Regions from separate parts of the Pseudomonas sp. M30-35 genome, predicted to be linked through region 3. Evidence: predicted binding sites of a transcription regulator. Region 3 holds the regulator's gene; each other region holds the start of a gene.

What was found. Region 3 encodes FliA, which starts transcription of late flagellar genes. Its sites were predicted from a motif close to CTAAAGTTTNNNNNNNNNNNGCCGNTAA; they were not measured.
Region 1: the regulator FliA is predicted to act here: its motif matches at 3,008-3,035, upstream of B9K09_RS18160 (methyl-accepting chemotaxis protein).
Region 2: the regulator FliA is predicted to act here: its motif matches at 2,740-2,767, upstream of B9K09_RS09680 (methyl-accepting chemotaxis protein).

The regions. Positions count from the first base shown of each region.
Region 1 is NZ_CP020892.1:3,927,023-3,932,394, forward strand. It holds gene B9K09_RS18155 (TatD family hydrolase) at 3-785, shown strand; gene B9K09_RS18160 (methyl-accepting chemotaxis protein) at 837-2,867, opposite strand; gene ampE (regulatory signaling modulator protein AmpE) at 3,370-4,206, opposite strand; gene ampD (1,6-anhydro-N-acetylmuramyl-L-alanine amidase AmpD) at 4,215-4,766, opposite strand; gene B9K09_RS18175 (IS110 family transposase) at 5,233-5,372, shown strand, end outside.
Region 2 is NZ_CP020892.1:2,086,328-2,091,699, forward strand. It holds rRNA gene rrf (5S ribosomal RNA) at 1-81, shown strand, start outside; gene queD (6-carboxytetrahydropterin synthase QueD) at 348-704, opposite strand; gene B9K09_RS09680 (methyl-accepting chemotaxis protein) at 968-2,602, opposite strand; gene B9K09_RS09685 (undecaprenyl-diphosphate phosphatase) at 2,892-3,722, shown strand; gene B9K09_RS09690 (AraC family transcriptional regulator) at 3,807-4,640, shown strand; gene B9K09_RS09695 (DUF1294 domain-containing protein) at 4,734-5,372, shown strand, end outside.
Region 3 is NZ_CP020892.1:3,213,530-3,218,901, reverse strand. It holds gene flhF (flagellar biosynthesis protein FlhF) at 1-400, shown strand, start outside; gene fleN (flagellar synthesis regulator FleN) at 514-1,344, shown strand; gene fliA (RNA polymerase sigma factor FliA) at 1,341-2,087, shown strand; gene B9K09_RS14820 (chemotaxis response regulator CheY) at 2,236-2,610, shown strand; gene B9K09_RS14815 (protein phosphatase CheZ) at 2,630-3,418, shown strand; gene B9K09_RS14810 (chemotaxis protein CheA) at 3,431-5,372, shown strand, end outside.

The DNA of each region.
Region 1 (5,372 bases), 710 kb from region 3:
GCATGCGCCTGATTGACACCCACACCCACCTCGACTTCCCCGACTTCGACGCTGACCGCGCTGAAGTCCTCGCTCGCAGCCGCGAATTGGGCGTTGCACGCATGGTGGTGCTAGGTGTGGAGCAAGCCAATTGGCGGCGTGTCTGGCAACTGGTCGAGAGTGATAAAAGCCTGTACGCCGCACTGGGTTTGCATCCGATGTATTTGGCGCAGCACCGTGAAGCACACCTGCAAGAACTCCGTGAGTGGCTGCAACGCTTGCAGGGCCACCCACAACTCTGTGCGGTCGGGGAGATTGGTCTCGACTATTTTATCGAAGGGCTTGACCCACAAGCGCAGCAAGTCTGGTTCGAAGCACAGTTAAAGCTCGCGGTTGAATTTAACCTTCCAGCTTTAATTCACGTGCGCCGCTCGCACGCAGTCACCATCGCCACACTGAAACGCATAAAGCTGCAATCTGGCGGCATCATTCATGCGTTTGCTGGCAGTTATGAAGAAGCGCGAGAGTACATCAAGCTTGGCTTCAAACTCGGTCTTGGCGGCGCCCCGACGTGGCCGCAGGCGTTGCGCATGCACCGGGTTCTACCGCGCCTGCCGCATGAAGCCATCGTGCTGGAGACAGACTCACCGGACATGCCGCCTGCGATGTATCCGCAACAACGCAACAGCCCTGAACACTTGCCGGATATTTGTCGCGCGCTGGCACAGCACCTCAATCTCAGCCCCGAACAACTGGCCACGATTAGCAGCAGCAACGCTGAACAGTTATTCGGTTGGTCGAGCTAGTCTCGCCAGACTTCAGTCTTCGACCAACACGTAACCGCGCAGTAAGGCTGCTTAGACGCGGAATGCGCCAATCAACTGCTTAAGCTGTGAAACCTGCTCAGACAGCGCGCGGCTGGCTTGCTCGGTATCGCTGGCACCTTCAGCCGTACGCTCGCCCGCCTGATTGATCTGCACAATATTCTGGTCGATATCATGGGCAACAGCTGTCTGCTGTTCAGCCGCCGCTGCGATTTGTTGGTTTTGATCAACAATCATACCCACGGCACCCAGTATGTTTTCCAGCGCAGCCTGTACTTTGCTTGATTCTTTCACCGTGTCATCAGCCATTTTATGACTGATGCCCATGGTTTTAACTGCAGCACCTACACCGCCCTGCAACTTGGAGATCATCACTTCAATCTCTTCCGTTGATTGCTGCGTGCGCTTGGCTAAATTGCGCACTTCATCTGCGACCACAGCAAAGCCCCGGCCCTGCTCACCTGCGCGTGCGGCTTCAATTGCGGCGTTAAGTGCGAGCAGGTTGGTTTGCTCTGCCACCCCTTTGATCACATCCAGAACCTGCGAAATCGAGGCGCTGTCGCTGGCAAGCTGATTGATCACCAGGACCGACTGATCAATTTCACCAGCAAGTCGCTGGATACTGCTGACTTGCGCTTCAAGCAAGGCACGGCCGGAGATGGTTTCATCATTCACACTGTTGGCACTGCCTACTGCCGCCGCGGCGCTACGCGCTACTTCCTGCGCAGTCGCAGACATCTGATTCATCGCCGTGGCAACCTGTTCGATTTGCCCCAGTTGCCCGGCAACGGCCTGGTTGCTCTGTGCTGAAACCGACTCAACTCGCTCAGCTTGGCGCTCGACTTCAACAACCGTCAGGCCAACGCGGTTAATCAGCTCACGAATTTTCACCACAGTGCCGTTGAACACCCCGCCCAGATCGCCCACTTCGTCCTGACTGCTGGCCTTGAAGCTTGCAGTCATATCACCAGTGGCGACTTGATTCATGGTCATGCCAAGCTGCTTGAGGCTGGTGCGAACCGACACATAGAAGCCGCTGTAAAGATAAAAAATCAGCAGTAAAACCAACCCCAGCGCGACAGCCATCAACAACATTTTGTTTAAGCTGGCCTGTAGGCGCTCCTCAAGGCGCTGGTCAAGCAGGCTAACCACGGCATTGCTCAAATCGTAGGTTTTGCCGATCAAAGCCGTGGTATCAGTGAAGAAAGCTCGCCATGGCGCATCCAGCGTGTCAGCGATCACCACTCGATCTTCAAATAACCGCACGGCATCAGTCAGTGATTCCTGACTGGATTGAGCCAGACCGTCCAGCGCAGTACGCACATCCGGGCTGGCGCTGAGCACTTGTTGAACATCAACCGCGTAAGCACCGCTAAGGTTTTCCAAAGACTCAAGCAAGTCGGCAAAGGCATTGCTATCCGCCGAATTCAACACCCCCCGGCCGAGTGTCGCCGCACCCAATTCACGACCTTGGGCTAATGCCTGAGTAACCTGAGGCATGCTGCTGATAAGCAAATTGGTCAGTTGCCGCACAGTACGTTCACTGTCTTGGCTCAAGCCAGCCTGACTGGCTATCAACTTGGCAAATACACCTGTGCGGCCCAACAGTTCTCGGCTTAGAGCGGCTTTGCTACGCATTGAGCTCTCTGCCTCTATCGCCTGCAGACCTGCGGAAACCTGCTCCTGCTGGGCGGTAAATTCGGCGAGGTCGGCGGCGTCACTCACTGCGGGCCGCATGCTGGCTACAGTGTTTTCAATCGAGGTTTTTGTCGCGCTGATTTCTTCAGCTAAGCCACTGCCTTGGTTATTGGCACCCAACTCAGCGTCAACACTCAACAAATTGGCGTATAGCTCTGCGTCTCGGCGCAACTGCAGAGCGTTTGATAGCGACTCAATACTGTTGCGAGCAGACTCACTCATCCGATACTGACGATAAGCGTCATGCATCAAAAAGTAGTTGGTCACCAGCATGGGCAGAAAAAACAGGATGCTGATGAGTCCAAACTTCATGCCGAAACTCAGGCGGTTCATCAGCGCGATGGCCGGATACAACGCGGTCTTCACAGGACGTCTCCAGATCTAATTATTTTTATTAGTAGGCTCAGCGATGCCGCTGGCTGCCTTTTACTACTCATGCGCCCTTAACATGACGATTGGTCAGACAGCACAATCAATCGCAGCAACAGAGGCACTCTGTATACCTGTTATCGACCTGATCTTCTGTAACTTAAGGTAAGCGAAGAACCGCAAGATACTGCAGAAAAGCGGCTCAGGGGATGCATCTAAAGAGTGAAAGCCAAAGGCAGGCCGTCAGAACCCGTGATTAGATACTTGAAACAGGGTGAACAAGCTTCGCGTCGTCACACCCTACGTGCCCTTGTAGGGTGTATGACGTTTTTTTATATCCCCTGGCGACGGACGCTTTAAGGAACCTCTGAAAAAGGTAGCGAGCGACGGGAGTACAAGGCGAAAAGATGCGAAACAGCGCAGTTTAGTTGTCCTAAATGAGCATTTTGAGCAGCTTTTCAACGCAGTAATACCTAGCGCAGTAGTTTTTCAGAGGTTCCTAAAGAAATAGCGTCCACAGCGCGAAGACTGCATACCAAAGAATCGCGCAGCGCACCAACAGTTGCCACAGCTCATCCAGCGTGTTTACCCCGGCCTCGCCCAGCGTCGGCGCAGGCACTTCACTCGCAGCTCTGGCAACATTGGCGACCAAGCGTGTAGCGCTGATATCCCAGCTCAGCAACTCATGCAGCAGCGCCCGACTGACGCCTACAAAGTTACCCACTAGCCCAAAACTTACGCAGAGTAATCGTACGGGCAACCAATCAAATGCGTGACGTAACTGCCCGGCTCGCGACTGCAGTTCCGGCCGCTGTGAATGTTCCTCGATCAAAGCCAGTAATCGATACGCCAGTGCAGCCAGTGGTCCAAGCAAGGCGTACCAGAAAATCACTGCAAAGAAGCTTTGATAGGCCTGCCAAACCAGGTATTGCTGCACATTTGTCAGCAAACCTTCCGGGTCTTGCGCGTCAATACCTAGGTCGCGGCGCGCCACCAGATAAGCCGACTCACTGTCGCTGCGACGCCAACTGTCACGAAACGGCCCCAAGGCAACCAGCAAATCACCACGACCCAAGCTGTAGACCACAATCAACAAGTGAACGGGTAACGCCAGCCAGCCGTAAGCAACAGGCGCCAACACAATGAGCACCAGTGCCAAGACCAGCAGCGGCACAGCCAGCAACCCGACAAGCGCTAGCCATGGCATAGCCAGCTGCTTTTCGTTGCGCTCAACCTTGGCTAACAGCCGTAACCAGGGACCGTCTTGCTGAATGGCACTGCGCCAGGCCGAAAACTTTTCAACCCAGAGCACCAACAGCAACACCAGAAAATTCATATAAGCCTCTATTGTTCAGTCAAACTATTGCGCAAACGCTGCCAGTCAAACGCCGGGCCGGGATCAGTTTTGCGCCCAGGCGCAATATCACTGTGACCGCGCATACGCTCAAGAGTGATCTGTGGATAGGCGCGTTGCAAGGCCAAAGTGAGTGCTTTCAATGCATGATATTGCGCATCGCTAAAAGGCAGTTCATCGGTGCCTTCCAGCTCGATACCCAACGAAAAATCATTGCAGTTTTCTCGCCCCTCAAAACACGACACGCCAGCGTGCCAGGCTCTATCCCGACACGAGACAAATTGAGTAATCTGTCCATCACGCTCAATCAAAAAGTGCGCTGACACCGTCAACTCAGCGATTTCTGCAAAGTACGGGTGCTTGTCAGCATCGAGCTGGTTCTGAAAAAAAGCATGCACGTTGCCGCCACCAAACTCACCCGGAGGCAGGCTTATATTGTGCATCACCAACAATGAGACCTCGCCCGCAGGCCGCTCATTGCAGTTAGGTGAAGGACAGTGGCGGATTCCTTGAAACCAACCGGTGCTTGAATCCAGCTGCATACAGATTCCTCTAAACAGACGACTACTCTAGAGCAGCAAGGTGACAGGGCCAAGCGGAAAACCGCTAAACCTGCAAGCAATCAAACTCCGCAACCCAAATGGCGGACAAAAAAGCGCTGTCCTCCCTACAGGACAAACACCGCTTCGTAGGGTGCGACAACGCGAAGCTTGTCCACCAAAAGCCGCACTGCAACCATACTTCGCAACCTAAATGGCGGACAGAAAAGCGCTGTCCGCCCTTGTATCTCGACTACTGCTTATTTTAGAGCGATAGTTCCCGATTGATCCTCGGGGGAGCGAGTGCAAGCCGTGTCCGCCCTAAAGCTTCGAGCTTGTAACGTAGATAGCGCTGCACTCCTCCGCACTCATCCAGCAAGTCCGAACGGTATCCTGAGCCTCGAGCTCGCATCAGCAAGGTTGGACGGATGAAGTGATGATCGACCTAACTCAATGAGGAGTAAGCGTCATGACGATAGTTGTCGGCATCGACATAGCTAAACAGACCTTCGATATCGCCACTCTGCAAGATAACGGCAAGTACCGCACCAAAGCCAAGCTGAGTAATAACGCTGCGGGCTTTGAGGTCTTTCGGCAGTGGTTGCTTAA
Region 2 (5,372 bases), 1.1 Mb from region 3:
CATCCCGAACTCAGTAGTGAAACGATGCATCGCCGATGGTAGTGTGGGGTTTCCCCATGTGAGAGTAGGTCATCGTCAAGCGCCTATACCGAAACCCCAGATCATGTAAATGGTCTGGGGTTTCTCTTTGCGCTGAAGAAAAGTTCGGAGGGGCGGCAGCGCACAGCGTGCCCGCCTATGCTTAACGGCCTAGGTGTTAGTAGCGACACAGCCGGTGGATGGATAAAGCGTCATCCACCCTACGTGGCAGCAGTCGCCGCGACCCGCATGGTGCGCACCAAACCGCGCGCAGGCCCAAATCTCACGCATTAAAAAGCCACCTGACGGTGGCTTTTTAATTACCACGGCTAGTCGCCGCGATACTCGCAGCCACTGGTACAGGTTTCGTGGATGCGTATGCGCGATAGCTCGGGCAATAAAGGCTTTAGCTCCTGCCAAATCCACTTCGCTAGAACTTCACTGGTCGGGTTCTCAAGACCAGGAATATCATTGAGATAGTTGTGGTCAAGCTGCTCATATAGCGGCTTGAATATGGCTTTAATCTCAGAGAAATCACGAATCCAGCCGGTATACGGATCAACCTCGCCCTCGATATAAACCGCAACCTTAAAGGAGTGCCCATGTAGGCGCCCACACTTATGGCCATCAGGTACGTGAGGAAGGCGGTGCGCCGCTTCAAACATGAATTCTTTGAACAATTCCACTGGTTTACTCTCTGCAAGACATCTCTACAAACGTATTGAGCGGCGCAGTGTTGCGTGCCGCGTAACTGCGTTCATATTAACAGTTTGGATGATCTCACGGGGTATGCAGCTGGCAATCGGCGCATAGCTGGGCAGTGAGCGATTAATCAAACGCTATGATTAATCGCTGGGCACTGGATCGTCTGGATCTATTGCTGCGCTACTCAAATAGGTTGCCGCTAGCGGGTAGCGGCGGGGCGAGGATTACTCCTCGCGATTGGTGTTTACACGCGGAACTGTCCCAGTAAGGCGCTAAGTTGCGTTGCGAGTTGACCTACATGCTCACTGGCTTTATTCGATTGTTGCGCCGCAGTTGCATTCTCATGAGCGAGGCCAGCCGCTTGCGTGACGTTCTGATTGATATCGTCAACGACATGCGACTGCTCTAGAGTCGCACTGGCAATCGAGGCGTTCAGCCCAGTGATGTTTTTTAATGAGTGGGCGATCTGATCCAGGCTCACTCCTGCCAAGTTAGCTTGTTCAATTGTGAGTTGAGAAGCTTGGCTGCTTTCATTGATGACCTTCACTGCAGCTTGCGAGTTGCTTTGCAAGCGCTCGGTCATGGTTTGAATTTCAGCGGTGGACTTCTGTGTGCGCTGGGCCAGTAAGCGTACTTCATCAGCAACAACGGCAAAGCCACGACCTTGTTCGCCCGCTCGGGCAGCCTCAATCGCCGCGTTGAGCGCGAGTAGATTGGTTTGCTCGGCGATTGAGCGAATCACTTCAAGTACGCTGCCGATCTGTGTGCTTTCTTCTGCAAGGGTGTTCATCACTGTAACTGCATTGTCGATCATTGCCGACAGCTGTTCGATTTGCTGCAGGCTTGACTGGATGTTGCTCTGGCCTTGTGAGGCTTGTTGCTCGGCTGAGAGAACTTCGGACGATGCATGTTCGGCGTTTTTAGCCACGTCCTGAACAGCGTAAGTGACCTGGTTAATCGCGGTAGCCACTAATTCCATTTGCTGGGATTGCTGTTGGCTATGGTTGTGGGCGTCTGTTGCCACGTGGTCTAGCGATTGCGCGGCCTGAGTCAGCTCTGATGCTGAATCAAGGGATTGCTTGATAACTTGGCGTAGCTTGTTGGTAAATGCATTGAAGTGCTGCGCCAGGGCGGTTAGCTCGTCATTGCCGTGTGTGTCCAAGCTGCGCGTCAGATCACCTTCACCGCTGGCGATATTGGCCATGGCGCTGACGGCCTGATTCAGCGGTTTGGAAATGCTGCGGGCAATGAGAGTGACGACGAAAGTCATCAGTAGCATCAAAGTCAGGCCGATTATCAGAACGCGTGTAGCCTGCGCTGCAAACTCACTCTGCAGATCATCGACATACACACCTGAACCAATAATTAAGCCCCAGGGCTCGAACAACTGCACGTAGGAAATCTTTGGCACAGGCTCACTTGCACCGGGCTTGGGCCAGCGGTAATCGACCTGACCTGCACCTTTGGCTTTAGCAATACTGACCATTTCATTGAACAATGCTTTGCCGTCAGGGTCTTTGAAGGTCGAGAGGTTCTGACCTTCAAGTTTTGGGTTGGTGGGGTGCATGATCATGGTTGGAGTTAGATCATTGACCCAGAAGTATTCGCTTGAGTCGTAACGCAAGCCGCGGATTATTTCCAAAGCCTGTTCTTGCGCATCTTCATGCTTAAGCGTGCCTGCGGTTTCGAGCGCGTAGAAGTACTTGAGGACACCGGTCGCACTTTGGACCAGATGCTGGGTTTTTTCAGCTTTGCCCGCATACAAATCACTATGAATTTGCTTGAGCAATACGCCGCCCAAGGTCAGGAGCATGACGATTGCGACAACAAGTATCAGCCATAGGCGACGGCTGATTGGTAGGCTACGTAAGCTATTCATAGGGAAACACCTGATTGTTATTATTGGAGCCGGGCTGACTTTTTGGGCATTTTCGTATGCCATCTATGCAGATTTACGCCGAAACAGACTGAGTAAACATCAAGTAACCGGCTATAAATTGCTAATTCTCTGTTAGCATTTCGGCCCGAAACGCAGAAACCTGAGGGCTCACGGATAATTTGTCTGTGGAGATGGGCTCGTGTTGCGCAAGTCCAATTCAATAGCACCAGAAATGCTTCAATAATTTAATTTTGTGCGGTAAGTAAATCCGCGCACATTGGGAGATCGGATGGACGTGTGGTTGGCCATACAGGCATTGATATTGGGCGTTGTTGAAGGCATTACCGAGTTCTTACCCGTGTCCAGTACCGGACACCAGATCATTGTTGCAGACCTGATTGGTTTCGGCGGTGAGCGGGCAATGGCTTTCAATATCATTATCCAGCTTGGCGCTATCCTTGCCGTGGTCTGGGAATACCGGCAGAAAATTCTCGATGTAGTGGTAGGCCTGCCCAAGGAACCTCAGGCTCAACTCTTTACTCGCAACTTATTAATCGCTTTTTTTCCGGCGGTTATTCTTGGTGTGTGCTTTGCCGACTTGATCCATGAATACCTGTTTAACCCGATCACGGTCGCGTCAGCGTTGGTTGTCGGTGGTGTGATCATGCTCTGGGCAGAGCGTCGCAAGCATACTGTTCATGCTGAAACAGTCGATGATATGACGTGGAAAGATGCACTCAAGATTGGCTTCGCTCAGTGTTTGGCGATGATTCCCGGTACATCACGTTCAGGGGCGACGATCATTGGCGGCCTGTTGTTTGGGCTCTCTCGCAAGGCGGCTACTGAGTTTTCGTTCTTTCTGGCAATGCCGACCATGGTCGGTGCTGCAGTTTACTCGGGCTACAAGTATCGGGACTTGTTCCAGCCGGCTGATCTACCAGTGTTTGCAATTGGTTTTGTCACTTCGTTTATTTTCGCGATGATTGCGGTACGTGCATTGCTCAAGTTCATTGGTAATCACAGCTATGCAGTATTTGCGTGGTATCGGATTGGCTTCGGGTTGCTGATTTTGGCAACTTGGCAGTTGCATCTGATTGATTGGAGCACCGCTCAAGGCTAGTTGTCGTCGCCCACTCGGGTCTTAATGCAAATAGATCAATCGGCTGCTCAGATCATGCAGTGGCTCGGTTAGTGAGTCGTTTCGATGAGCACTGGAAGGTTATCCCATTCAGCAAACGGCACCACCCAAGAGGTGGTGCAGCGCTATCATCTCGCGTGGAAAGCTAGCGACCTTGATGCGGTGATGGCTCTGTATCACCCGCAAATCGAGTACAACGACTTCTTTCAGAACCGGGTATTTCACTTCAAACAGTTGCGTGAGTATGTACGCAGCTCAATGCCACTCGAGCCGCAGGAAGTGCTTGAGCATACTGATCGCATCCGCTTTGATGAAGATACTGCATTTATTCAATATCGGATTACGTTATGCGGTGGCTCTGGGCTGGTGTCGTTTCGCTCCAGTGAGGCCATTACTGTTCGCGACGGGTTGATCTGGAGGATCAATGAATACGCGTCGCTGATACATGAGCAACATGCCGATAACAGTAAGCCCGATAGTCGTCGTCCAGCCACGAGCCGACTTGGTTTGTCGGCGCGGCAATTAGGGATTCTGGCACTTGATCTGCAAGAGTACTTTGCCAGTGCGCAACCTTATCTGGACCCTGGTTTAAACCTGCAACAGGTTGCTGTCGAAACCGGGTATAGCCGTAATCAGATCTCTTATCTGTTGAATCAAGTACTGGGCCAAAGCTTTTACCGTTATGTGAATCACCAACGGCTTAAGCACCTATTGCTATCAATCGATCATTCACCGCGGTCAGCCAAAATTGACGACCTGGTGTTTGCGGCCGGATTCAACTCGCTCTCAGCCTTCTATACATGCTTTCGTTTGCACCTCGGTATTACGCCCAAGGCATACCTCAAATTGCCTGGCCAAGAGCAAAGTGCACTGCGAGCTCGCGTGCAAGAGAGCGCTTAACACTCTTCACCTCAGCCTGAAGCATTGCCCAGACTGCCCACCACTTCAGTATTCTTGTAGGCTTTGGATTTGGCATGGGATTACGGTCTAATCATGGAAGTACGCGGCTCAATCAAAAGCTGGAATGATGACAAGGGTTTTGGTTTTATCCGGCCAGAGCAGGGCGGCCAAGAAGTATTCGCACATATCTCAGCAATGCGTGGCGACCGCCGACCCGTTGCGGGTGACCAAGTGATGTTCATCGCCGGTAAAGATGACAAGGGGCGTTTACGCGCAGAGCACCTGCGGCTTGCCGGTGAGCTTTCAATTGATCAACCCAAGATTCGCCGTAAACCGCCTGTTCCAGCTGCACAGCGGCAAAAAAATGTGGTCAGGGAGCGCAAAGCTTCCAGCAAGCAACCACGGCGCAAACTCTCTGCACCTATTCAACACCTGGGGCTCAAAACGCTGATCTTCGCCGGGTTATCTGTATTGCCGTTACTTGGCAGTTTACAGCTGCTATTTAGCGCAGGGATTATCTGGGTGTTGCTGGCTTATCTGGTTATGAGTTTAGTCAGCTTTGTCCAGTACTGGAGTGATAAAGCCAAAGCCATGCGTGGCGCGTGGCGAACACCAGAAACTACGCTGCACTTGTTCGAGTTACTGGGTGGCTGGCCTGGTGCATTGGTCGCACAGCAATGTTTTCGGCATAAAACCCGGAAGGGCTCTTACCAGTCAGTTTTCTGGTTAATC
Region 3 (5,372 bases):
CCTGCCTGCCAATGATCCGGCGCTGCGTATGCAGCTAGAAGCCTTGGCAAGTCGATCGATTAATGCGAAAAACTATTTGGTTATGGCCGCAACCAGTCAAAGTCAGGTACTCAAATCGGCTTATCATAGCTACAAGCGCTGTGGGCTTATGGGTTGTATTCTGACTAAACTGGATGAAGCTGCGAGTATGGGTGAAGTTTTGGGCTTGGCGATTAGCCAGCGTTTGCCGGTTGCTTATGTGACCGATGGGCCGCGGATTCCGGATGATTTGCAGTTGCCGCGCAGCCATCAGTTGGTCAGCCGCGCAGTGGGTCTCCAAGCTCAGGAAGAGCCGAGTGAGGACACCATGGCTGACGTCTTTGCGGGCCTTCACCAACAACCGGCTAAACGGGCGAGCTGATGCAGTACCCCATGAATTTTTCCCCAGCTTGTATGCAAGCTGGGCGTGTTCATCTTAGCTGGCGCACAGTGGATAATGTGCACCTGGCTAACGCGAACAAGGAGCGTAATTAAATGGCTATGCATCCAGTTCAAGTAATAGCTGTTACTGGCGGTAAGGGAGGGGTTGGTAAAACCAACGTGTCCGTCAATCTAGCGATGGCTTTGGCGGAGCAGGGCCGACGCGTCATGTTGATGGACGCTGACTTGGGTCTTGCCAACATTGATGTACTGCTCGGGCTTACCCCAAAGCGCACGCTGGCAGATGTCATCAGTGGCGAATGCGACATGCGTGACGTGGTAATCCAGGGGCCATGCGGTATCCGTATTGTGCCAGCCGCTTCAGGCACGCAAAGCATGGTGCAATTAACACCGATGCAGCACGCTGGCCTGATTCAGGCGTTTAGCGATATCAGTGAAAATATCGACGTGCTGATTGTTGATACTGCCGCCGGGATCGGCGATTCAGTCGTCAGCTTCGTGCGCGCCGCCCAAGAGGTGCTGGTGGTGGTTTGTGATGAGCCAACCTCGATTACTGACGCCTATGCATTGATCAAGTTGCTTAATCGCGATTACGGTATGAACCGTTTCCGTGTGTTGGCCAATATGGCGCACACCCCGCAAGAAGGGCGAAATCTGTTCGCTAAACTGAGTAAGGTAACGGATCGGTTTCTCGACGTTGCCTTGCAGTACGTTGGCACCGTGCCTTATGACGAGTCGGTGCGCAAAGCAGTGCAGAAACAACGTGCGGTTTTTGAAGCCTTTCCACGATCAAAATGCTCCGCAGCGTTTCGAGCAATTGCCCAGAAGGTCTGCACCTGGCCATTACCCGCAAACCCACGCGGGCATCTGGAGTTTTTTGTCGAGCGCTTGGTGCAACAACCCGCTACTGACACGCCGGCATGACAACGGCGTCGGGACTTCGAATGTATAGCAAAACGCAAGGTAAAGACTTGCAACATCAGCTAATCGAACGTTATGCGCCACTGGTTAAGCGAATTGCCTACCACCTGTTGGCGCGCTTGCCAGCGAATGTTCAGGTCGATGATTTGATTCAAGCCGGAATGATCGGCTTGCTTGAAGCTTCAAAAAAGTACGACGGCTCAAAAGGCGCGAGTTTCGAGACCTTTGCCGGTATTCGCATCCGTGGCTCAATGCTGGATGAGGTGCGCAAGGGCGATTGGGCTCCGCGTTCTGTGCATCGCAATAGCCGCATGGTCAGTGATGCAATTCGATTAATTGAGGCAAAAACAGGTCGTGACGCTAAAGATCACGAAGTTGCTGCCGAACTCCAATTGAGTCTCGAAGATTACTACGGCATTCTTGGCGACACTTTGGGCAGCCGCTTATTCAGTTTTGACGACCTGCTTGAGGACGGTGAAAACAGCGGCCTGCATGAGGATGTCAGTAACAGTCAATCCGGGCCTTCACGTGAATTTGAGGAAGAACGCTTCCAGGCAGCGCTTGCGGATGCAATCGGCAACCTGCCAGAGCGTGAGCAACTGGTGATTTCGTTGTATTACGACGAAGAGCTCAACCTCAAGGAAATCGGTGAAGTGTTAGGGGTGAGTGAGTCTCGGGTTAGCCAGTTACATAGCCAATGCGCCGCTCGTTTGCGCGCGCGTTTAGGTGAGTGGCGAGCCAGATAAGTGTGTAGTCAGATACTGAAAACCTTGTATAGCGGGGCGCAGCTCTAGGGATTCCTAGGCGCCCAGCCAGGCCGGTTTCACGATTATAGGGTGCATTCAGGTTGCTGAATGCGCTGGGGAATGTACGGAGGTCGACTTGGACAAGAACATGAAGATCCTCATCGTTGATGACTTTTCAACGATGCGCCGCATTATCAAAAACCTCCTGCGTGACTTGGGGTTTACCAACACTGCTGAAGCCGATGACGGCACAACCGCATTGCCGATGCTGCAAAGCGGCAGTTTCGACTTTCTGGTGACCGACTGGAACATGCCTGGCATGACCGGTATTGATCTGTTGCGTGCAGTGCGTGCGGATGAACGTTTGAAACAGTTGCCGGTACTGATGGTGACCGCTGAAGCCAAACGTGACCAGATCATCGAGGCAGCTCAAGCCGGTGTGAATGGCTACGTGGTGAAGCCATTCACTGCTCAGGTGCTGAAAGAAAAGATAGAAAAAATCTTTGAGCGTGTAAACGGCTGATGTCTGCGGTGAGGTTGTTATGGAACACGATGATTCCCAAGCGGGTGAGTTTGAGTCGACGCTGAAAAGTAATGCTCGCCAATTGCTTGATAGCCTTGAGAGCGGCAACTTTGGCGATGCGGTTCAGGTCATCAATGAACTTAATAAAGTGCGCGACCGTGGTCTTTACCATGAAGTCGGCAAGCTGACTCGCGAGCTACACAGCGCAATCGTCAACTTCCAGCTTGATCCGCGTTTACCGCATGCAACTGAAGTTTCGCAAATTACCGACGCAACTGAACGCCTCAATTACGTGGTGACGATGACCGAAGATGCGGCCAATCGAACCATGGATCTGGTCGAGCAAAGTGCGCCGCTGGTTAACGATATTCGTACTGAAGCACAAAGCCTGAGTGCCGACTGGGGGCGTTTCATGCGCCGCGAGATGGGCGCTGAGGATTTCCGTGAGCTGGCCAAACGAGTTGAGTTGTTTCTGGCTAATAGCGAGCGTGACAGTGGCAAGCTGTCGGGTCATCTGAACGATATTTTGTTGGCTCAGGATTATCAGGACCTAACCGGTCAGGTGATCAAGCGTGTCACCCAACTGGTGACTGAAGTTGAGAGCAACTTGCTCAAATTGATGCTAATGGCCACCCAGGTTGACCGCTATGCGGGCATCGAACATGACCAAGAAGCATTGCGTGCAGAAAAACAACAAGAAAAAAATCCATCTCAGGGTGAAGGTCCGCAGATTCATGCCGATAAGCTTGATGACGTCGCATCTAGTCAAGATGACGTCGACGATCTGTTGTCCAGTTTGGGATTTTAGGAGCACGACCCTATGAGCTTCGGCGCCGATGAAGAAATTCTCCAGGACTTTCTGGTAGAGGCCGGCGAGATACTCGAACAATTATCCGAGCAGTTGGTTGAGCTTGAAAGCCGCCCGGATGATATGAATCTGCTCAATGCGATTTTTCGGGGATTTCACACAGTTAAAGGCGGTGCCGGGTTTCTCCAGCTTAATGAGCTGGTGGAGTGCTGCCATATTGCTGAAAACGTCTTCGATATATTGCGTAAAGGCGAACGTCGAGTCGATTCGGAGTTGATGGACGTTGTGCTCGAAGCGCTTGACGCGGTCAACGGCATGTTCAGTGAGGTGCGTGAAGGCGCCAAACCAACTGCTGCGACCCCTGAGTTACTCGCCGCATTGGCTCAGCTAGCCGAACCCACAGCTGCTGCTCCTGCTGCCACGGTTGCTAGTGCGCCGGCTGCTGCCGCACCGCCTGCCACAGGGATGCCTGCCACAGCATCGCCTACAGCAGGATCGCCTGGCGCAGGGTCGCCTGCCGACATTACCGACAGTGAATTTGAGCAGTTGCTTGATGCGCTTGACGGTACTCCGCCGCAGGTTGACACACCTGCGGCCAGTGATGAGATCACTGATGATGAGTTTGAGTCGCTGCTAGACCAGTTACACGGTAAAGGTCAGTTTGCTGTCGGCGAGGATGCAGCTGCGCCAGAAGCATCAGGTGCTGGGGCGCCTGCCACAGCATCGGCTGCCGCAGGAACGCCTGCCGCAGCTCACAGCGGTGATGAAATCACTGATGATGAATTTGAGGCGCTGCTCGATCAATTGCACGGCAAAGGTCAGTTCGTTGCTCCCGAAGTCGCTGCGCCTGCCGCCGCTGCAGACGTCGTTGCCCAGGTTTCTCCGCCAGCGGTTAGCGGTGACGAAATCAGTGACGACGAATTTGAAGCGCTACTCGATGAGCTTCACGGCAAGGGCAAATTTACTGAGCCTGCTGCCAAGGTTTCGGGGTCAGACGTGCAACCAGTCCAAGTAGCCGCTGCAGTCGCTAAAGCTGCGCCGGCGAAAGCCTCGACGCCTGCACCCGCACCTGAGAAAGCGGCTCAAGCCAGCGAGGCAGAAACTACGGTTCGGGTTGATACTGCGCGGCTTGACGAGATCATGAACATGGTCGGTGAGCTGGTACTGGTGCGTAACCGTTTGGTTCGTTTGGGTGTCAGCAGCAACGATGAAGCGATGGGCAAAGCGGTATCCAATCTTGATGTGGTCACGGCAGATTTGCAGACCGCGGTGATGAAAACCCGCATGCAGCCAATCAAGAAGGTTTTTGGCCGCTTCCCGCGCTTGGTTCGCGATCTTGCGCGTAACCTGAAAAAAGAGATCAGCCTGGAGTTGGTCGGTGAAGAAACCGACCTCGATAAGAACCTGGTTGAGGCGCTGTCCGATCCGCTGGTGCACTTGGTGCGCAATGCGGTTGACCACGGCATTGAGTCACCCGATGAGCGTGAAGCTGCGGGCAAGGCGCGTGGCGGTAAGGTGGTGTTGTCTGCCGAGCAAGAGGGTGATCATATTCTGTTGATGATCACTGACGACGGCAAGGGAATGGACGCCGATGTGCTGCGTGCCAAGGCTGTTGAAAAAGGCCTGCTGGAAAAAGACGCCGCAGATCGTCTCAACGAATTTGAATGCTATAACTTGATCTTCGCACCTGGCTTCTCGACTAAAACCGAGATATCCGACGTCTCCGGCCGTGGTGTCGGCATGGACGTGGTGAAGACCAAAATCTCTCAGTTGAACGGTACGGTTAACGTGTTCTCGGTTAAAGGCCAGGGCTCGAAGATCGTCATTAAAGTGCCGCTGACCTTGGCCATCATGCCGACGTTGATGGTCATGTTGGCGGATCAGGCTTTTGCCTTTCCGCTGGTCAATGTTAACGAGATCTTCCATCTCGACTTGTCGCGTACCAATGTCGTAG